2 linked regions of the Blastopirellula sediminis genome follow. The protein of the gene in region 2 interacts with the protein of the main gene of each other region in a pairwise test. Links are inferred from orthologs where the notes say so. Each region holds a gene or a part of one and is shown on either strand. Other genes may lie near its edges. The genes, in order: LOC68_RS06350 and dps.

Evidence for each region.
Region 1: the proteins of dps (region 2) and LOC68_RS06350 interact in binary tests that used the Escherichia coli proteins (3 or more experiments, as listed by UniProt). The link is inferred for Blastopirellula sediminis from one-to-one orthologs.

The regions. Positions count from the first base shown.
Region 1 is NZ_JAJKFT010000004.1:638,600-649,360, forward strand. The notes cover bases 1-2,679. They hold LOC68_RS06350 (ATP-dependent Clp protease adaptor ClpS), read right to left. Parts: upstream 1,679-2,679; coding sequence 1,322-1,678; downstream 1-1,321. Other genes in these bases: aroA (3-phosphoshikimate 1-carboxyvinyltransferase), read left to right, coding at 7-1,290; LOC68_RS06355 (hypothetical protein), read right to left, coding at 1,943-2,527. Outside these bases: sugar phosphate isomerase/epimerase family protein, read right to left, coding at 2,967-3,866; ankyrin repeat domain-containing protein, read right to left, coding at 4,059-4,637; LysR family transcriptional regulator, read left to right, coding at 4,860-5,747; GTPase HflX, read left to right, coding at 5,873-7,198; SDR family NAD(P)-dependent oxidoreductase, read left to right, coding at 7,201-7,992; Gfo/Idh/MocA family protein, read left to right, coding at 8,126-9,613; BON domain-containing protein, read left to right, coding at 9,822-10,082; RluA family pseudouridine synthase, read left to right, coding at 10,193-10,761. UniProt on the Escherichia coli protein: Involved in the modulation of the specificity of the ClpAP-mediated ATP-dependent protein degradation.
Region 2 is NZ_JAJKFT010000010.1:3,493,288-3,504,163, forward strand. Bases 5,369-8,162 are described here. They hold dps (DNA starvation/stationary phase protection protein Dps), read right to left. Parts: upstream 7,115-8,162; coding sequence 6,623-7,114; downstream 5,369-6,622. Other genes in these bases: LOC68_RS25825 (tetratricopeptide repeat protein), read right to left, coding at 5,369-6,293; LOC68_RS25830 (hypothetical protein), read right to left, coding at 6,417-6,572; LOC68_RS25840 (baeRF7 domain-containing protein), read left to right, coding at 7,432-8,162. Also shown: c-type cytochrome domain-containing protein, read left to right, coding at 1-1,460; dolichyl-phosphate beta-glucosyltransferase, read right to left, coding at 1,491-2,351; glycosyltransferase family 39 protein, read right to left, coding at 2,382-3,914; hypothetical protein, read right to left, coding at 4,047-4,379; hypothetical protein, read right to left, coding at 4,464-5,021; more of tetratricopeptide repeat protein, read right to left, coding at 5,139-5,368; more of baeRF7 domain-containing protein, read left to right, coding at 8,163-8,628; porin, read right to left, coding at 8,638-10,125; OprO/OprP family phosphate-selective porin, read right to left, coding at 10,407-10,876.

The sequences.
Region 1 (10,761 bases), on a different replicon or contig from region 2:
TTGACCGTGACCAGTCGAATTGAGATTACCCCCGCGCCGCCGATTCTGGGATCGATCCTTCCCCCCGGATCGAAGAGTCTGACGAATCGGGCGCTGGTGATCGCAGCCCTTGCCGAGGGGACCTCGGTTTTGACCGGCGCCTTGGAGAGCGAAGACACGCATGTGATGATCGAGAGCCTTTGCCGGCTCGGGATCGACGTCCAACATGATCCCCACGCCAAGGTGATTCGGGTCACGGGATGCGGCGGCGCGATTCCGGTGAGCGAAGCCGATCTGTTCGTCGCCAACAGCGGAACGACGATTCGGTTTCTGACGGCGATGGTCGCGACCGGCGACGGCAAGTATCGACTCGACGGCATTCCGCGGATGCGCGAACGCCCGATCAAGGACTTGCTTGATACGCTCGGCGAGCTCGGCGTCACTTGCATTAGCGAAACCGGCAACGGTTGTCCGCCGGTGGTGGTCGAGACGAGCGGCCTGGTTGGGGGCGTCGCCAAGATCGCCGGAGACATCAGCAGCCAATACCTGAGCGGCTTGATGATGGCGGCGCCTTACGCGAAGAACGGCGTGACGTTGGAAGTGGTGGGGGAATTGGTCTCGAAGCCGTACGTCCACATGACCGCCGCCGTGATGAGCGACTTTGGCGTGACGGTCGACGCCGGCGATTTGACGAAGCTGGTCATTCCGCCAGGCAAGTACGTCGGACGACGCTACGCGATCGAGCCCGACGCATCGGCCGCAAGTTACTTTTGGGGAGCGGCCGCGATCACCGGCGGCAGCGTTACGGTCGAAGGGCTCTCGCGCGATGCGCTCCAGGGAGACGTCGCTTTCTGCGAATGTCTCGAGCAGATGGGCTGCCAGGTCGAATATGGGACCGACTCGATCAAGGTGGTCGGCAGCCGGATGCACGGCATCTGCGTCGACATGAATGCGATCAGCGACACGGTGCAAACGCTCGCCGCCGTCGCCCTTTTTGCAGATGGGCCGACGACCGTGACCGGCGTCGCCCACAATCGCCACAAGGAAACCGATCGGATCGGCGACCTTGCTCATGAGCTGCGAAAGCTGGGCGCCATCGTCGAAGAGTTGGAAGATGGCCTGACGATCATCCCCGGCAAGCTGCAAGGCGCCGAGATCGAAACGTACAACGATCACCGGATGGCGATGAGCCTGGCTTTGGTCGGGCTGCGTCAACCGGGAGTCGTTATCATGAATCCCGGCTGCACCAACAAGACGTACCCGCATTACTTTGCGGACCTGGCGCGGCTGGCCGGCGTCAACTTCCAGTAACGCCGCGCCCGGTTTCTTCAGAAGAGCCGCCCTATTGGGGCAGCGGTTCGAGCGTCACTCGCAGCGGGAGGGCGCCCTGGCTCTTCATCTGCGGATCGGCGCCGCACGAGCGGATCTGGTCCGCCTTCAGTTCGGCGACTTCGAGGGCGCCGCTCCAGATGGGGCCGCGGCCTTGATTGTGAACATTGATCGTTAGCTGGATGCACTTTTCCAGCTCATAGCCGAAGATCTTGCGGAGCGTCTCGATGACGAAGTCAAACGTGTTGATGTCGTCGTTATGCAAGATCACGGCGTACGGCGGCTGACGCTTCGTCTGGTCGCGCGTGTCGGTCTTGGTGTCGGATTGCGTCGCGGGGGCGTCTACCACCGCCGAATCTTGTTTCGCCATGTTTTCGTTTCTCCCACCCTGGGGGACAAAAGTCGATCCCTTTTGGTTATCGCGGGGGAAACCGGTTTGTCAATTTTTTTCTCGCCCGGCGGCCTACAGGAAATCGCGCCGCAGCGGACCGACTTGTCCGCCGCTGGCGCGAGTATTTCCCGAAAGGTGCGAGCCCGTCAGATCTTCCCCGATCAAAACTCGGTTGGCGTCCGTGCCAATAAATCGCCGCCCGTGGCGTACTCGAGCGATCGGTGCGGAAGGAGCTGATTTGGGTTAGTCGTTCGGAATCATCGAATCGTCGACGACCTGAAGCAACTTGGAGATGCAGAGCTTGTTCATGCTGGTGCGACGCGTGTGGGCTTCGACGCGGAGCGACTCGTGCAGGCTCTTCGGCAGGCGAACGGTGATCACGCGGGTCGGCTCTTTCGATTCGGCCTGCGGGCTGGTCCGTTCACGCAGCTTGGCGATCATCAACTGGATCTCGCCGTACTCTTCGCATTTCTCAAAGTCGGTCAGTTGTTCCGGCACGTTGAACAAGCGACGGACGACCCCTTCGACGCCGAGGATCTCGCGGAAGAAGGTGACCCAGTCCGGCGATTGACGGAACAGGTCGCGAGCGACTCGCAGGGCTTCCTGCTTCTTTTCGGCGACCGGAGCTTGCGGAGCCATCGTGGCGACCGAGGTGGTCGGGCCGGCGGTGGTCGGCGTGGTCGGGCCTTGCGACAGCGGCGAGGTCGGCATCGGGGCCGGCTGGCTCAGTCGCTGCGGGGCCGCGGCGTACGGGTTGTTCTGGGCATAACCGGTTTGCGGCTGGCTCGTGTTGGCGAACGTGCTGCCGTGCTGGTGGAAATCGGGCATTTCGGGCTCCTTCCTTTCGATTGGAAATTGGCGTTCAGTCCTTCACCGTGAACGCGACGGTAAAGGGTATCCCAGAATCCTTGCCATCGAGTCAAGAGCAGCATCGAAATGATTGCAATGCAAGCACTTACAGCTGACAGCAGTGCATGCATCTTTTGGCGGCAGTCGCGCCACTTTTTTGGGCACGAGGTGAGTTGCACAAGTTTTAGGCAGCTTCGGTTTTCACATCGTGGAGAGTGTCCGCCTCCAAACCGCCAATTTTGTCGAAAATAGTTCAAAAAGTTTCCCGAATGGCCGTTTTGCGCACGAAAAAGCCCGGCCAGGTTCAAACCGGGCCGGGCGTGTGCCATGTCTTCTGAGCATGGCGGATTTCTGGCGTCGCTTGAGCCATGCGTTTCAGTTATGGCTCAACGCGTGGCGCTTGCTAGCAGGTTTCGGCTTAGCCGAGCTTCTCGGCGCAACGTTCCAGAAGCTTGCGGGTCGCGACGATCCCTTCGACTTCCGGTAGCTTGCTACCTTCGTATTCAACGCCGACATAGCCATGATAGCCATGCTTCTTGACGACGATTTCCATCATCTTGAAGTAGTCGGTGCGGGTTTCGTTCCCGTCCGCGTCGAAGTCGTGGCTCTTGGCGCTGACCGCCTTGGCGAACGGCATCGTTTCGTCGACCCCTTTGTAGCGGTCATAGTCATGGAAGTTGCCGAAGTCGGGCAGGGTGCCGCAGTTCGGCAGGTCGACCGTCTTCATCACGCCGGCGAGCCATTCGCCGTTCGACGACAGACCGCCATGGTTTTCGACGATCACGTTGATGTCGTACGGCTTGGCGAATTCGCTCAGGCGGCGGAGACCGTCGGCGGCCAGCTTCTGGCCTTCTTCGTACTTGGCGTCGGTCTGGGCGTTGACGCGAATCGAGTGGCAGCCGAGGAACTTGGCCGCTTCGACCCACTTGTAGTGGTTTTCGACCGCTTGGGTTCGTTTGGCGTCGTCGCTGGCGCCGAGCGGGCCTTCGCCGTCAATCATGATCAGCAGGCGTTTCACGCCCAGATCGTCGCTGCGGGTGATCATTTCGCCCAGGTACTTTTCGTCCTTGGCTTTGTTGGCGAAGAATTGGTTGACGTATTCGATCGCTTCGATGCCGCACTCTTCTTTGGCGACTTTGGCGAAGTCGAGGTTATCGAGTTTGTTGCCCTTCAGCGCTTTGTGGAGCGACCATTGGGCGAGCGAGATTTTGAAAGGAGCTTTGGCGTCGTCGGCAAATAGCGACGCGGTCGGCAGAGCGAAGGCGCCAGCGGCGGCGGCCGACAGTTTCAGAAACGAGCGGCGATCAAAATGGGTCATGCGTGAGGAGTCCTCTGATGGAGTGCGTTACTATCGTGGGGTTTTCACGGGATTCGTGACGTAACTCAAATATATCCCGGGAAAATACGGCACACAACGAACGCACGCCCGCGAAGGCTATTTCTCCGCGGCATTATCGGCACGACCCGACTCCGATCGCCTTGCAAGGGCGGCGAGCTCCGCCTTCGCCCCCTATTTGGCTGCTGGCGACGCTGGCGCGCTGCCGCTCGACTCGCGTGCGCCCGCCTCTTCTAGGATCTTCACCGTGCTGGTCTTTCCCGCCATCTTGGCGAACATGATCGCCGTCTGCTGCGTGGGGCTGGTCGAGTTGACGTTCGCTCCGGCGCTGATCAACGCCTTGAGCGTCTCGTCATGTCCTTTGAACGCAGCGCCGGAGACCGCGGTCAGTCCGGCGCGGTTTTGTGCGTCCAAGTCGACCCCGTCCGTCTTTAACAGTTCGGCGACCACATCACCGCTGTCGCGGTAGGCGGCGACGATCAGCAGCGTATCGCCGCGCGGGCTCCGGACGTTGGGGGAATGGCCGTCGGTCAGAAACTGCCGCACCTTGGCGGCGTCATCGTCGCGCACCGCCTGAAATATCTCATCGATCAGTTGGGCCGACGCTTCCTTGTCGAGGGGCACGCCGGCCGAACTGACGAGCGGGGGAGATTCGACTGGGGGCGTCATCGCAAACAGGCCAGCCATTCCGACGATGGCGAGCAGCGCGGCGCAAATCGCAAACTGGGCGGCGAAGCGAAGGAACATCAGCATGTCGGGCGACTCCAGTAGGGGGCTGCTGGCGAGGAGGAGAAATAGGGGCGCTTCGTCCGGTCAGACGACGCGGACGAAGCGCCTTTCCCACCCTATTCTCTTGCGGCGAGACGCCGCCGTCCTCACTGCTAATCATTTTCGCCCTAAATGCATCATGCTTCCAATGCATTATCGCGATATATACAATGCGTATCGGTTATTGATTCTCCTGGGGAGGCGGCGATGGAAATCAGTCAGTTGCGTTACTTCTTGAAAGTAGCCGAGTGGAAGAACTTCACCCGGGCGGCGGAAGATTTGCTCGTGTCGCAGCCGGCGCTCAGCCGTTCGATCGGCAAGTTGGAAGAAGAGTTGGGCCAGCCGGTTTTTGAGCGTCAGACCCGATCGGTCGTTCTGACCGAAGCGGGACGGCTGCTTCAATCACGCGCCGAACAGATCCTCTCGCTGATCGAAGATACGAAGTCCGAAATCACCGACGACGGTCGGACCGGGCGCATTCGAGTCGGCGCCATCCCGACGATCGCTCCTTACTTCCTGCCGGGGCTGCTGCAGTCGTTCGCCGAGTCTTCTCCCGAAGCGACCCTAACCGTCCAGGAAGAAGTTACCGAAAAATTGCTGCAAAGACTCGGCCAGGGAGAGATCGACGTGGCGCTGTTGGCGCTGCCGGTTTCGATGCAACATATCGAGGTCGAAAGCCTGTTTGACGAAGAGCTGTTTCTGGCGATGCCGGCCGGGCATCCACTGACGAGCAAGAAACGGATCACGATCGCCGACGTTCGTCCTTATCCCTTTATCTTGCTGGACGAGGCGCACTGCTTATCGGACAACATCGTTTCGTTCTGCCGGCAGAAGTCGTTCCACCCCGTTTCGATCGAGAAAACCAGCCAATTGGCGACCGTGCAGGAACTGGTCGCGCTGGGGCATGGGGTTTCGATGGTTCCGGAGATGGCCCGCCGTCTGGATCATGACCCGCGGAGGACTTATAGTTCGCTCAGTTCCCCGAAGCCGGTCCGGACGATTGCGATGGCCTGGAATCCCTACCGGTTTCAAAGTCGCTTGGTAGAACGGTTTAAGGCGGTAACCCGAAAATTTCGTTCCGCCGAAGCGGCGTGAACCTAATTCGGGGGGCGAGCGTCTCACCTGTTCCGCCGCGCAAGACTATTGGAGGTTTCGCGCGTCGGGCTAAGATAATGACAGAAGCGATTCTTTCACCCAACCATAGGTAAATACGAGGCCGCGTGACTCAACGAGAACGGAAACAAAGCGTTGCCGAAGAAAAATCGGTATTGGTCAAAGTCATCCTGCCAGAAACGGTTGTGAGCGACGATCCTCTCGACGAACTGGAAGGGTTGGCCACTACGGCCGGCACCGAAGTCGTCGGGAGAATGACGCAGCGGCGCGACAAGCCGGAGACGGCGAGCTATCTCGGTTCGGGGAAAGTCGAAGAGTTGAAGTTGTGCGCCGAAGCTTCTGGCGCCGACGTGATCATCTTCGACAACGAACTCTCTCCCGCTCAGACCCGCAACCTGGAACAGGGGACCGGTCTGAAGGTGATCGATCGGACGGAGTTGATCCTCGACATCTTTGCGACGCATGCGCGCACCTACGAATCGCGTCTCGCCGTCGAACTGGCGCAGTTGGAGTATTCGCTGCCGCGACTTAAGCGGATGTGGAGCCACTTGGACCGCATCAAGATGGGCGTCGGTATGCGTGGTCCGGGCGAAAAGCAATTGGAAGTCGACCGTCGCTTGGTGGAGAAGCGGATCAAAGATCTCAAAGACGACCTGGCGAAAGTTCAAGGTCGCCGCGAACGAGAAGTTGCATCGCGTCGCGACGTGATCACGATTTCGATCGTCGGCTATACGAACGCCGGCAAGAGCACGCTGATGAACTTTCTGACCGACGCGCAGGTGTTGGCCGAGGACAAGCTGTTCGCAACGCTCGATACCCGCACGCGTCGTTGGTATCTCCCGCACTGGGGACCGGTGCTGCTAAGCGATACGGTCGGTTTCATCCGCGATTTGCCTCACCGTTTGATCGCCAGCTTTAAGGCGACGCTTGAAGAAGCGCGTCAGGCCGACGCGCTGCTGCATGTCGCTGACGCGAGCAGTTCCGACGTTGAGAACCAGATTCGGGCGGTCTATGAAGTGTTGGCCGAAATCGGCATCGAAGAAAAGGATATGCTTCTCGTGCTGAACAAGATCGACGCGGTTGAAGATCGTCGTCGACTCGACATGCTGCTGGAGCGTCATCCCGACGCGCTGCTGATCAGTGCGAAGACCGGCGAAGGTCGCGAGAAATTCGCGCTCGCCGTCAGCGACGCGCTCAGCCGGAGCTTCCGTGACGTCGACGTCGAGACCAACATCGACAACGGCAAGTTGATGGCCTATCTGGCCGCGCATGGCGAAGTCATCTCGAAGACTTACAGCGAGACGCGCGTCCGGATTCATTGCCGCTTGCCGGCCCACTTCCTGGGACGGATCGATGACGCGGACACGGTGATTACGGATCATGTCCCGACCGCAACGGCGGTTGGCGAAGATTCGATCGAAGAAGTCGCCTGACGATGGGGCGTCGGCAGTTACGCGACCTGCGTGCCATCGTTACCGGCGCTTCGAGCGGAATCGGGCGAGAGCTGACGCTGCAACTAATCGCCGCCGGCGCCAAAGTAGTGGCGACCGCGCGGCGAGAAGATCGCTTGCAAGCGTTGGCCAGTGAAGCCGCCGCGCCCGATCGATTGGTCGTCGTTCCCGGCGACGTTTGCGATTCGCAGCTCCGCACGCAACTGGTGCAGACCGCGTGCGAACGCTTTGGCGGACTCGATTTGCTGATCAACAACGCTGGCATCGGGGCGCTTGGTCCGTTTGCCGATGGATCGTCCGAGCGACTCCGCACAGTCATGGAAGTCAATTTCTTTGCGCCGGTCGAACTGATTCGCGAGGCGATTCCGGCGCTGCGTCAGGGGAGAACGCCGGCCATCTGCAACGTTTCTTCGATCCTCGCCCATCGAGCTGTGCCCGCCAAAAGCGAGTACTGCGCCAGCAAGTTTGCGATCCACGGGTTCAGCGACGCCCTGCGGGCAGAACTCGCTAGCGAAGGTATCGACATGATCCTGGTCAGTCCCAGTACGACGGAAAGTGAGTTTTCGTCCGCCGTGATCGAAAAGTCGGGGCGTCAGCCGGCGAAAGGGAAGGGGGCGATGACCTCTGCTGCGGTAGCCAGAGCTGCGATTAAGGCGGTTCAATCCGGCAAGCATGAGGTGATTCTCAGCCTCGGCGGTAAGGGCTTGGTCTGGCTCGATCGATTAGCGCCGACCTTGTCGGATTGGCTGGTCGCCCGCTTCGGATTCGACCGCTGACCACTGGCGTCAGGAAAAAAGTCTTGGCGTAATGATTTCCAATTGAGCCGAGATCGTTTATCATTGCGGTAGTGCTTTCGCACTTATTCCTACCTTACGCGCAATCTTTTTACCCGCCTAAACGGAGCGCCACATGACTTTGAAGTCTCGTCGTCAATTCTTGGAACAATCGATGTTCGCAACGGCTGCCGCTGTTGCGGCCAATGCCGCTGCTCCGCTGATGGCGGAAGAAACGAAACAGAGCAGCAGCCCGAACGAAAAACTGCGCGTCTGCACGGTCGGCGTGAATGGCCGTGGTATGTCGCACGTCGGCGGTATGCTGAATCGTAAAGACACCGAATACGTCTACATCTGCGATTGCGATACCGACGTGGCGGAACGTCGCGCTCAGCAAGTCGCCGACAAGCAAGGCAAAAAGCCGAAGATCGCGACCGACATTCGTAAGGTGTTGGAAGACGACAGCGTCGACATCATCACGATCGCCACGCCGAATCACTGGCACGCTCTGGCCGCGATTTGGGCGCTGCAAGCCGGCAAAGACGTCTACGTCGAAAAACCGGTCAGCCACAATGTGAGCGAAGGTCGCCGCATCGTTGAAGCGGCCGCCAAGTACAACAAGATCTGCCAGGCCGGTACGCAAAGCCGCTCGAACCCGGGCATGATCGACGTGATCGATTTCGTGAAGAACGGCGGCATCGGTAAGATCAACGTCGCTCGCGGTCTCTGCTACAAGCCGCGTCCTTCGATCGGTCCGGTCGGCGATTACCCGGTTCCGGCGTCGGTCGACTACGATCTCTGGGCGGGTCCGGCTCCGATGGGTCCGGTGACTCGCAAGAAGTTCCACTACGATTGGCACTGGCAATGGCCGTACGGTAACGGCGACCTTGGCAACCAAGGCATCCACCAGATGGACATCGCACGTTGGGGGCTTGGCGTCGACGAACTGAGCTCGCAGGTGATCAGCTACGGCGGTCGCTACGGCTACGAAGACGCCGGCACCACGCCGAACACGCAAGTGATCATTCACAACTACGGCGACGCGTCGCTGGTGTTTGAAGTTCGCGGTCTGGTTTACGACAAGTCGTTGCCGGCCAGCAGCAAGAACTACAAGGGTTCGGCGATCGGCGTCATCTTCGAAGGTTCGGACGGCTACGTCGTGATTCCGTCGTACAACGGCGGCGTCGCTTTCGACAAAGATGGCAACAAGATCAAGGAATTCAGCGGCGGCGGCGACCAGCACCACTATGACAACTTCATCAGTGCGGTTCGCTCGCGCAACGCCGATAGCCTGAACGGCCACATCGTCGAAGGTCACCTCTCCAGCGCCTTGTGCCACACCGGCAACATTTCGTACCTGTTGGGCGAATCCGTTTCGGCCGGCGAATGCCTGGAACGTCTGGAAGCGATCGAAACGACCGAAAACGTCAAAGCGACGCTCGATCGTTTCACCGAGCACCTGAAGGACAACAAGGTCGACTTGGTGAAAGACAAGGTCAAAATTGGCCCGAACCTGAAGATGGACGGCAAGGCCGAAACCTTTACCGGCAACGAAGCGGCCAACAACCTGTTGACCCGCGAATATCGCAAGCCGTACGAAGTTCCGGCCGAAGGGAAGGTCTAAGACCCTCTCCTGCTGCAGATTCGTTACAACCGAAAACGCCGGCGCTCGCTCGCCGGCGTTTTTGTTTTTTCCGTCCGGCAAAGCGACGGAATACTTCAAAAGTTCTTACTCAATTCATCCAGCGTTCGAATTCGGGACGTAATTTATAGAGAAAAGAGAAAAACCCCTTATGCAAATTGGATCAGGAAGTCTTCCAATGAACGCTCTGATGACGGATTTAGAAATTACCGCCGGCGAAGATCGCCGCGCCTCTTCCGACGCCATTCTTACGACGGCCGTCCGGCAAATGCTGGATGCGAGCGGTCGGACGGAACTGTCGCGTCTGTACTGCGCCGCTTGTGACGGCGAAGTGGTCCTCTGCGGCACGGTCCCGACCGACTCGCTGAAACTGACCGCCGTGCAATTGGTCTCGCGCCTGGCGACGGTTCGCCGCGTTTCGGACTACATCGAAGTCGCTCACTCCTGCTAGTCGAGCGACTCTTCGCCGCTGGCGATGGTTAGCCGCATTCCCTTGCTTGCGCTGCGGGCTAGTGTGGAGGCGTCTGACGTGATCCGGCGTCGGTTCGCTATAATGGCCGGATGAACGAATCCGTCTCGCCCGGTATCGATATTCTGTACCAGCAGGGCCCCTGTTTCTGCGTCGCCAAGCCGGCTGGGCTTTTGACCCAAGCGCCCCCGCACATCGATAGTCTTGAGTCGCGGATCAAAGCGTTCATCAAGCGGCGGGAAGAGAAAACGGGGAACGTCTATCTGGGCGTCCCCCATCGATTGGATCGTCCTGTCTCCGGCGTGTTGGCGTTTGCGCGGCATGTGCGTGCGGCGCGGCGGATCTCGCAGCAGTTTGAAACCCGCCTGGTGCGGAAGGTCTATTGGGCGATGGTCGCCGGGCAGCCGGAAGCGGACCGCGGCGTCTGGGAAGATCCGATCCGCAAGATTCCGGACGTCGCAAAAGGAGAGATCACCGCGGAGTCCGATCCCGACGCACGTTGGGCGCGACTTACGTACGAAGTGCTGCAGCGGACAGAGCAGGGCGCCTGGCTTCAGATCGAGCTCGACACCGGCCGCTACCATCAGATCCGCGTGCAGTGCGCCGCGCACGGCTATCCGATTCTGGGAGACGAACTCTACGGCAGCACGATCGGGTTCGG
Region 2 (10,876 bases):
ATATCGCGCCGATCATCGTCGCTCGCTGCGGCAACTGTCACGTGAATCAGGCCCGCGGCCAATTCAGCTCGTCCAGCTACGAAGTGCTGATGAAAGGCCCGGCCGAAGGGGTTGTGATCTTCCCTGGTCAGGATGGAAGTCGTTTCGTCGAAGTGATCGAGACCGGCGACATGCCGCGCGGCGGCCAGCGGGTTACGCCGGCCGAACTGACCGCGCTGAAGACCTGGATCAAGGAAGGCGCCAAGTTCGACGGTACTGATCCGAAAGCGAATCTCTCGATGCTCGCTCCCGGCGCCGCTCCGATGCCGATGCCCCGGTTGGAAGTCGCCAGCGCCAGCGGCAACGAGAAGGTCAGCTTCGGGCGCGACATCGCGCCGGTGCTGCTCGAACGCTGCACCAGCTGCCACAACCAGCAAAACAATCCGGGCAACTTCAGCCTGGCCAGCTTTCAGACGATGCTCCGCGGCGGCGACAGCGGCGCTCCGCTCTCGCCCGGCAAGCCGAACGAAAGCTTGATGATCCAGTTGTTCAAAGCTCCGGCGCCTGATCGGATGCCGCGTAACGGTCCGCCGCTGACCGATCAGCAGATCAAGAACTTTGAAACCTGGATTGCCGAGGGCGCCAAGTTCGACGGCGATGCACCGACTTCGTCGATCCAGCGAATCGCCGCCTACGCGTTCGCCAAGAATGCGACGCATGACGAACTGGCGAAGACTCGGGAAGCTTCGAGCAAGTCGAAGATTCAGCTCGGGCTTCCCGGCGTCGCAATGTCGACCTCGGATCGCAAGGACCTCTTTGTGATGGGCGCCTTGGGACAAGACGCGAACGATGAGTTCGCTGATCAGGCCGAAAAGGTGGCCGACGACGTCCGCCGCATTTTGAAGGCTCCGTCAGGGCAACCGCTGGTCAAAGGTCGCATCACCCTCTTCCTGGTGAAAGCGAAGTATGACTACAACGAATTCAGTAAGATGGTCGAACGTCGCGACGTTCCGCCGCAATGGCAAGGGCACTACTGGTACGATGTGACCGACGCGTACGGCATGGTGCAGTTGCCGGCCAATGACGCGTTTAGCCTTGATGCGATGTTCGCTCAGGTGATTGCGAGCAATTATGTGGCCAGTCTCGACGCTCCTGATTGGTTCGCCGATGGCGTCGGCCGGGTGGTCGCTTCGCGCGTCTCCGGTAAAGATCCGCGCGTCGTCGACTGGGGGAACCAACTGCAATCGGCAGTCGGCGCGATGAAGAAGCCGGAAGACTTCGTCGAGATGAAGCTCGCGCCCGATCAGAACGGCGTCGTCAGCTACGCGTTCCTGAAATCGCTGATGGGAAAGAGTCAGCAGTTTGATGCACTGATGCAGGCCCTGCGAAAAGGAACGCCGTTTGAACCTGCGTTTGCCGCCGCTTATGGTAAGCCGCCGGCGGATGTCGCCAAGGCGTGGGTCGCATCGGGCGGTCGTTAAGCGACCGACTCGCAAAGTAGAGTTTTGGAATCAAGCCGTCGCTTTATGCGGCGGCTTGGTTTTTGCGCGGACGTTATGCGGCGCGGGAGGCCACGGGCTGGAAGCCTCGGCGGCGGTCTCCATCTCCTGTGCGACACGGTCTTTCCATCGACTCGACAAAAAGTATTCGCGATAGATCAGCGCCAGATCGCCGATCGCCAGCAGGAAATGTCGCGCCTTCAGTTTCGAGCCGGGGATCTCACGCCATGACTCCAGCGGCAGTTCGTAGATCGAACTGCGAGCCGCCTGACGATCGCCGGCGACGCGGAGTCGGGCGAAGACTTCCACGTCAAAGATCCAGCGTGACAGAAAGGGAGTCGCGAACAGGAAGCGGGCCAGATCGTTGTTGCGGATCAGCTTGGCGCCGCATTGCGTGTCGGCGATTGAGATGCCGAGCAGCGTCGAAGCGACGCGAGCGAATCCGCTGCCGATGAAACGACGAATCGGTTTGCGCTCGATCACGTGTCCTGCCAGCGGTAAACGAACGCCGATCGCCATCTGCATCTCGGGGCGACGCGTGAGGGCGTCTTGTAAACGGCGACATTCGGCGAGCGGCGTCGCCAGGTCAGCGTCGAGAAAGCCGACGTACTCGGCGTCCTGCTCGAGCGCTTGAAGCATGCCGATGCGAACCGCTTCCGCCTTCCCTTGGTTCTGCGGCAGGTCGATCGCAGCGAAGCGTTCCGGCTGACGATCGGCGAACTGATGCAAAAGTTCGCTCGTTCCGTCGCGGCTGCCGTCGTTGACGAACAGAAAGTCAATGTCCGGATTGGCGGCGGCGAACGCGGCGAATGCCGCGAGATCGATGCGATCCGCTTCGTTGTAGCACGGGATGACGAATAGGGACTTCGGCACGCGTTCAGTCAGCAATCTAGGGGAATGTCGTTAACGCCGAGTCGGCACGTCAGGGGCGGCGGTTTGAATTGCGGTCTGCGGCTGAACGACCGCGATGCCGATTTTCAGCGGCGGTCGATCGTGGTTCTTGGTCCATGCGAATTCCAGCGGCTGCAGGATTTCGGCGTTGGGATACTGCCGTTTGAGTTGCAGTTCGTAGTCCTTGTCGGCGGTCGCCATCTCCCAGACGATGACGCCTCCTTCGCTCTTCCAAGCGTCACGCTCGGTCCAGGTGGGGAGGTCATGATCGAGTTCGGCCGAGATCGACGGCCGCTCGGGATGGTAGACGTTGACGTTGGCGGCCAGCCACCAATCGCCGCCGAGGTTTTCCAGCGGTTCGTCGCTCCGCTCGCTCCACGCCTCTTCCACTTCAGCGGCCAGTTGTTCGCCCGGATAGTCGACCCGCAGCGGCAGGTTGACCATGCCGTCGCCAATCACGTTGCGGACTCCCAGTCCCAGCGCGAAGCAAATTCCGGCCACGGCCGAAGCGTAGACGGTGCGGCGAACGAGCGCCGGATCAACGCGAAATTCAAACCACGCGAAGAGTAAAACGCCGACGAACGTAAACATCGACGCTCCCCACATGCTGCGGAGGTGAGCGCCGGTCAAAAGCGAAAAGCCGAGGGCGAGCAAGAGCGGGCCAAGGACGATCCAAGTGAGATAACTGCGGGTGAACCGCGCCGCTTCGTCGACTGTTCGAAACTTCCAGCGCCAGCCGAGCAGGATCGTCGCCAGGATCATCGTGACGGCGATCGCGCCAAGTTGCGAGCCGAGGAATTCGGCCGGATGCGCTACGTGCGAAAGCAACGAATGCGTCGCCGACGACCGGGCCGCTATGTAGCGGAGCGTCGCGAAGTCGTTGGAAACGAGCCACCAAAGATGCGGCGCCGCCAAGGTCAAGGAAACGCCGGTCAAAACGTACGGCCCTGCCGTTTTCCAGCAGGCGCGAGCCCGCGAATTGACGAACGAGAAGAGGAGCGTCGCCGCCAGCAACAGCGCCGCGTCATACTTCGAAAGCACCGCCGCCGCCAGAAAGAGTCCGGCTGCAGCCCAATCGCGGATGCGCCCGCGCGCGATTCCGTAGTAGGCGAACAGGATGAACAAAGCCCAGCAGGCCTTGGCCATGATGTTGTTGTTGAACTCCGGCGTCGTGCAGTTGTAGTAGACGCTTCCTTCTAATACGACGGTTGCGGCCAAGGCGATTCCGGGAGAAAGGAACTCGCGCCCCAGTTTCCAAGCCGCCCAAAAACAGGCGACGATACAGACTTGGCTCAGCAAATAGGTCGACCAGACAGGATCGCCAGGCAGGTACGAGGCCGCTTCGGCCGCCCAAGCGGGAAGCGGCGGGTGTTTGGCATAGCCCCACTGCCACTCATGCCCCCAATTGAGCATCTCGACGTTATCGAGCGGTCCGTTCGCTTGCGTGAGGAAAGGGACGGCGGTCCAAAGGAGCAAGTGACCGATGGCGAACGCCCAGAACCACCGCGCGGAAAAGTCGGATTGGTTCGTGTCGGGGGCGTTCATCGTGACAAGCCGGAATCGTGCGTTGGCGAAGGCCCCGAGGGGGGCCGTGTTCTATATTTCGCCTACTTTTAGAGAGAAAGCACGAATTACGCCAGATCAATTTGACTGCAAGCTAGCGGCGTCCACCCCTAGCTACAGCAGTCCCCAGCCGGGGAGCACATAGAAAATGCAGATGAGCAGCGCCGCGACGACCAACACCACACTGCCAATCTGGTAGAGGATGATGTTGAGCAGATTGCTGGCCCCCGATCCAGCGTTGAAGCCACGCTGGCAATGTCGGCAAACGGCGTGATTTAGCAGCCAGGGGCCGACGAAACCTCCCCAATGCGTGAAGACGGGGCGTTCAAAGTCGGACTGGCCGCAGTAGGGACAGATGCCGGGGCCGCGAACTTCGTATTCGTTCGACGGCGCGACCGGCGATTGAAACGGATTCTCGAGCGAATTGTCGGTTGGACGTTGGCTCATGGCGCTGTGCGGCGAAGTTGATGAGCGGCCAAAGAAAACGGCCCGCTAAGGGGCCGTTTTGTGGTCGCGACGCATCACCTGGTTTTAGTGGTGATGGTGGTGATCTTCGATCTTTCCTTTGAGTTCTTTCCCATCGACGTCAAAGACGACGACTGCATCGACTTCTTCCGAAGTCAGAATCGTGGCGGCCAGCGGATCGGTCAGAACGAACTTGGCGGACGTCTCGGCGCCTTCGGCGCGTTCCGCTTTGGCGGCGACTTCCTTGGTTTCTCCGCCGGTGGTCAGTTTGACCGTGATCGCTTCGGCGGCGATCGGGGCTTCTTTCTTCGCGTCGGCGTCAAGCACGTAGAAGGTGATCATCTTCTCGGCGTCCTCGGCCTGCTTCCCTTCCGGGTGAACCCATTCCAAGTGATATGGGCCCCCTTCGAGCTCAACGATATGACCGCCATTGGGGCCAATTTCGCCGTGATCGTGTCCGGCATGTTCGTCGTGATCGTGGTCATGGTCGCCATGATCATGATCGTGGTCGTGATCATGGTCGCCAGAATCGGCCGGTTTCGACGACGTGCAGCCGATCGACATCGTCGCACTGAAGCCGCAAAGGGCGGTCGCCAACAGGAGCCCGGTCAGGGTAATACGCATGAGTTGTGTTTCCTTGGAGCAGAAGAATTCGGCGTCGGGAAATGGCTAAATGCAATTGAATTTCATCTAGGATACCGAATTCTCCGCCGCGATAAAGATGACTCTTGCGGCTGGGGACTATAAATCGATTCCGCCAGGCGCCGCGGCGGCCGGTGCTTGTTCCCTCAGGAACGGAGCCAGATACGAATCGTCGGCGCCGGACAAACGGGACCGCGCGGCGGCGAAGTACTTCCGCGCCGTTTCGACCTGCCCGTCCAGATAGAGGACGATACCGACGTCGAACAGGTTGTCGGAGCTTGTCGGATCGTTGATCGTTCGGCGGGCGATCCCTTCCAACAGGGCGTTTTTCGCCAGCGGATTGCCGGCGTACAGTTCTTCCAGGTTAAAGCTGGTGGTGAAGATGTACTGGGGATCGAGTTGCATGCCGCGTTGGAACGACTCGGCCCCTTCTTCCATGCGGCCGGTCGCCAGATAGCCAAGTCCGAGTCGGAACTGCGGAGCCGCCAAGTCGGGCGCTGCGGCGACGGCGTCGCGATACTTCGCCATCGCTTCATGAAATCTCTGCTCTTTGAACAGCCGATCGCCGAACGCAACGTACCGCGATGCTCGTTCGCGAGCGGCGGGTTGCGAAGGCTCCGGAATGCCCGGCTCCTTCCGTTCCCCCAGCGCAACGCGCAGCATGTCTGGCGTCAGCGTCGGATAGGTTGGATTCGGCAAGTCGGTCAAGTTTTGCGAGAGGAGCGGTCCCATCGCGAAGTCGCGCGGAAGGCCGTAAAACTGCTTTATCGCTTGAGGTCCCCAGCGCAGTTCCGCCGGTTCGTGCGGCGGCAGGAAGTACTCAGTGTACTGAGCGCTGGGGTTGTAGTAGACGCCGTACGGCTGCCAGTAATTGGAAGCGTAGACGGTCGACTGGTAGTAATTGGGCGACCAGCCATAGCCCGGCGTGATGCCGCCGTAGGCCGGAAAGAATCCGCCGTAGAAGTTATAGACGCCGCCGTTACCGGGCCAGAAGCCGGAGCCGCCCCAACCGCCCCAGCCATTATTCCATCCGCCGTTCCAACCTCCGCCGCTCCAACCGCGATTCCAGTTGCCGCCGCCGTTCCAACCGTGGGAATGATGGCTATGGGAACCGCTGCTAAAGCTGTTGAAGGTGGGATGGTTGTTGTATTTGCCGTTGGGGGTGCCGCGAAGATCTTGGGCGATTACCGAGCCTGGCAGGCCGATAACGGCCAGGACGATCATGGTTAGCCAAGAGGCTCGGTTGCTCTTCATCTTGTTCCCTTCCGCCATGGGAGTCACAGAAAGCGGACGATCCGCCTTCTGATATTATCCAGACAACGGAAGTCTACGACAAGCAAAATCGCTAGTTCCGTGGCGCCAAAAGGGGCGTCGGCGCTACTCGTCCGTGTTCTCAATGCCGGCTTCGGCGCCGGCGACGCCCTCCTCTTGCTCCATCGCATACTCGTAAACGAGTCCCCAAGCTTCCAGCTCGGTCATTTCATATTCATCCGCCAATTCGGCGGCCAGTTCAGCCAGATCAATGGTGGTCATCTTTAGGGTTCCTTCAAAAATCGAGGGGTGAATGAAAGTTCCGGCCGCTGTTAGGGAGCGGCGTCGGCAGCTTGCGACTCAAGCATCCACAGTTGTTTTTCGAGCGTCCGGCAGATGCCGATCAACAAGTCCTGGCTGATCAGATCGTCGTCGCCGATCGCATCGATTCGCAGACGGAGCGAGGTCGAGCAAGTCGACATCTGATCCGAGATCAGGCGGATCGCGTCTTGCACGCTGACGATTCCGGCTGGGAATGGTTCGAGTTCGGTCGACGCGGCGACCGTACTGGCGCGACCGTCGGCCGCGACGCCAAGGGCGGCGATTCGTTCCGCGATCTCGTCGCTGACGACTCGAGCGGCGTCGATGATTTCATCGAGGTGAAGATGAACGGCGCGGAAGCCGAGCCCGCGTAGGTTCCAGTGCGCTTGTTTCGCCTGTAGGGCCAAATCGATCTGATCAATCAGCGAACTTTGCAACTGATGCGCGACTTGGTCGCGCGTTTCGGTCGGCAAGATTTCTCGTTGTGTTGCGGTGATTCCCATGGTCTTGCTCCTGGGTTGGGTAAATGATTTACGAAGGGGATATACAACGCTTAACGCAGCATGCGTGCCGAACGTGGAGAAACTGATCGCCAAGGCCGCAGGAAACGCAAAATCCCGTCGCTTCGGCGCTTTCTGCGATCGGCCGCAGCTGATGCGATATCGGCGAACTCTGGTTGCGGATCGACCACCAGGGCCGCACTCCGGCCAGTTTTCGACTTGAAATTACCGAGCTATCACTACTTGCGCCGCATGGCATAGCGATTGCTGGGTAGTCAGGGGCATGCGAACTTCCCCACTCGGAACATGGAGAATAGGCGATGTATTCTTTCAGCGTGGAAGACTTGCGACTGCTAGTCGACAATGACGCTCAACCTTGCGTATCCCTCTTTATGCCGGCCCATGTAGCGGGGAAAGATACGCACCAAGATCCAATCCAGCTGGCGACGCTGTTGAAAAAGGCCTGCGCTCGCCTGAAGGCGGCCGGTCACCCGGCCGAGGTCATCCAGAAGATGTTGGAACCTGCTTGGGGGATCACGCGGAATCGCGAAGCGGACGATTGGCGGCACATGGACGAAGGGTTCGCTTACTTCGCCAGCCCGACGATGCATCGCGCGATTCGCTTGCCGTTTCATGTCGAACCGGCGGTCCATCTGGCCGATCGTTTTCATATTCGCCCACTCACTTGTTGGATGTGTCAACCGCTCGACTTCGCCCTGCTGGTGATCAGCCAAAACGAGATTCGCTTCTTTGAAGGGGATCAATACGAGATGCGGCATGTCGACGTCGCCGATTTACCGAGCGATCTGCGGAGCGCACTTCAGGTCGACGAGTGGACCGACACGCTGCGGTTTCATGGACATGGTCCGCGCGCCGGCGAGACGATCTTTCATGGACAAGTCGCCGGTAGTGCGGCCGACCTGAAATCGGAGCTGACTCGCTTTTTTCAGCGCGTCGCACGACCGTTGGAGTCGCATCTGGCCAACTGCGACAAGCCGTTGATCTTTGCCGGCGTCGACTATCTGTTTCCGATGTTCCGCGACGCGTTTCGGAGCGACGCCCTGTGGGAAGAGCACCTTTCAGGAAACTTCGATCACGCGACGCCGCAACAACTGCACGAGCAAGTAACGCCGCTGCTGACCGAACGGGCCAGCCAGGTGCGCCGCTCGGCGGTGGAGCAAATGAGCCGACTGCGCGGCGTCTCCCGCGCTTCGGTCGACGCGAAGGAGACGTTGATCGCCGCGATGATGGATGGCGTTGACGTGTTGTTTCTGACGCGCGGAGCGAAGGCGCACGGCATCGTTGACGAAGAGAACGAACGGATCGTGCTGACCCGCACTGAAGGTGACGAAGACCTGTTGAACTACGCCGCTGTTCGGACTCTCTCCTCGGGAGGTTCCGTCTACACGCTGGAAGCGGACGACATGCCCGACGGGGCTCAGGTCGCCGCGACGTTTCGTTTTCCGATTCCCGATGCGATCTACGATACCGACCTCTTTATCAAGTCGACCCCCTAGATCGACCGACTAGAACTCGGCTTGCAGCTGACTGCGGAATAGGATGCCGTCATCGCCGACCAGGATGCCGCTCGAGGTATTGTTGAGCGGGCTGCCGTTGACCTTTGTCACGTCGAACGAGATTTTCAGATGCCGCGTGTCGCACGGATAGATGCTGACGCCGGCCCCGTATTCGTCGCAGTTGCCGTAGAGTCCGGTGACGTACGAGTAGCGAATGTTAGCGTCTAACCTCTCTGGGATCAGGAAGTATCCCCCTTCGACGAAGTAACCATGCTGATAGAGATTGTCGACCGGCAGCGGGCCGTTCGCTTTCAGGTTCTCGATCCAGCGCATGTAGAACTCGGCGTCGAAGCTCCAACCGTTCCATTTCGCCCCGAAGTCCATCGCATACAGGTAGACCGAAAATTCGGAGAGAGTCACGCCTGGCGCGAGCGCTCCGATCTCCGTCATCCGGGTGCCGTCGGTCAGGCGAATGAAATCGGATTCGCCGATTGGTTGCCCAATGGTGATGCCGGAGTTCGGGGCGTAGACGAAAGAGTGCCCGAGTCGCACTAGCGGCGTCTGAGTATGACTATAGTCGGTTATGGACAAGCCATAGTCGCCAAACGGATCCCAATAGCTGGTCGCGGCGAAGGCGAGCTTCGAGTCGATGGAGGACGGATCGGTGGTTTGCGTTCGATAACCGTCTCCCAGCATCACTTCCAGGAATCCGTTTTCGCCCAGTTTGGTCTCGCCGAATACTCCGACCGAGCGATCGGGACGGAAGAAGTCGGTCGCCATGGGACGATCGATCAGACGGCAGTTTCTTGAGCTAAGGAGCCATTGGCGGCACGCGGCGACCTTCCGTTTGCCAAAGTAAGCCTTCTGCCCTTCGCCAAACTCCCACGCCCACCAGTAGTAGAAGAAGTCGACCAGGTCGGCGCCGTCGGTGTCGCCGTCCATCAAGATGTAGTAGGTAAGCCGCTTGTCGATCGCATAGCCGCTGAGATGCAGCCGCGCTCGCTCCACTTCAAACTCATTGCGATTACGGATGGGGCGAGTGACGCCGGCGTTGTCGGTCCAGGTTTCGGCGTCGCGAGCGAAACCGACATAGCGGAACTGCCCCCACCCGCCGAACTTGACTTCGTAGGGGTTCTCGTCGGGATCGAACGGACGGACGACGAAGCCGTCGTCGTAGGTCACGTACCACTTCATGACATGCTCGGTCGGCGGCTGAGCGCCTTCGCAACATGAGGACCCAGGCACATCGCAGACGACTGGCAAGCGGCGAAGTTCTCCGCCGTCGTCGCAATAGCTGGGGGCGATTGGAATCGGACCGTAGACCGGCTGCTGATCGAGTCGCAGGCGTAACTGTTGCAGTTCCGCTTCTTGAGCGGCGACCCGCGCGTGCAACTCGGCGAGTGGGTCAGGGAGCGGCGTTTGTGCAACGGCTGTCGGCACTGCTAGCGCAGCAGCCCACAGCAGCACGAATGCCGTCATCCTTGACAGCCGGGTCATGGTTTCCGATCCCTGGAGACCAACAATGTTCTGGAAAGTCGATGTTGCGACGTTGAGTTAGATCGACGCTTGCACCTCCTTTGAAAACGGCAATTCGGAAGAGATTCTGAGGCGACTCGCTCGATATGGCGAAATATTCCGATTACGGGACCTGCGGTTCTTCGCCAGTTTTCGCCGTTCGCCATGGTTCTCAAACTTGCCCAGCGCACAAAAAAAGAGACGCGATGGCTCGCGTCTCTTTTGGAGGAATCAACTGGGAAAGGTCGAAACCGGAGTTCGGTTTAGTACTCGGCTTGGAACTGGGTGCGGAACAGGAGACCGTCATCGCCGACCAGAATGCCGCTCGACGTGTTGTTCAGCGGGCTGCCGTTGACCTTGGTGACGTCGAACGTCAGCTTCAGGTTACGCGTGTCGCACGGGTAAAGGTTGAAGCCGGCTGCGTACTCGTCGCGATTTCCGTAGTAACCGCTGACGTACGAGTAGCGAAGGTTGAAGTCGAGCTTCTTCGGAACGATGAAGTAGCCCCCTTCGACGAAGTAGCCGTGCTGGTAAAGGTTCTCGACCGGCAACGCTCCGTTGGCTTGCAGGTTTTGAATCCAACGCATGTAGTACTCCGCGTCGAAGCTGAAGCCGCGCCACATGTAGGCGAAGTCCATCGTGTAAAGGTAAACGTCGAATTCCGAGAGGGTCACGCCTGGCGCCAGCGCTCCGGCCGAGGTCAGTCGCGTACCGTCGCTCAAGCGAATGAAAT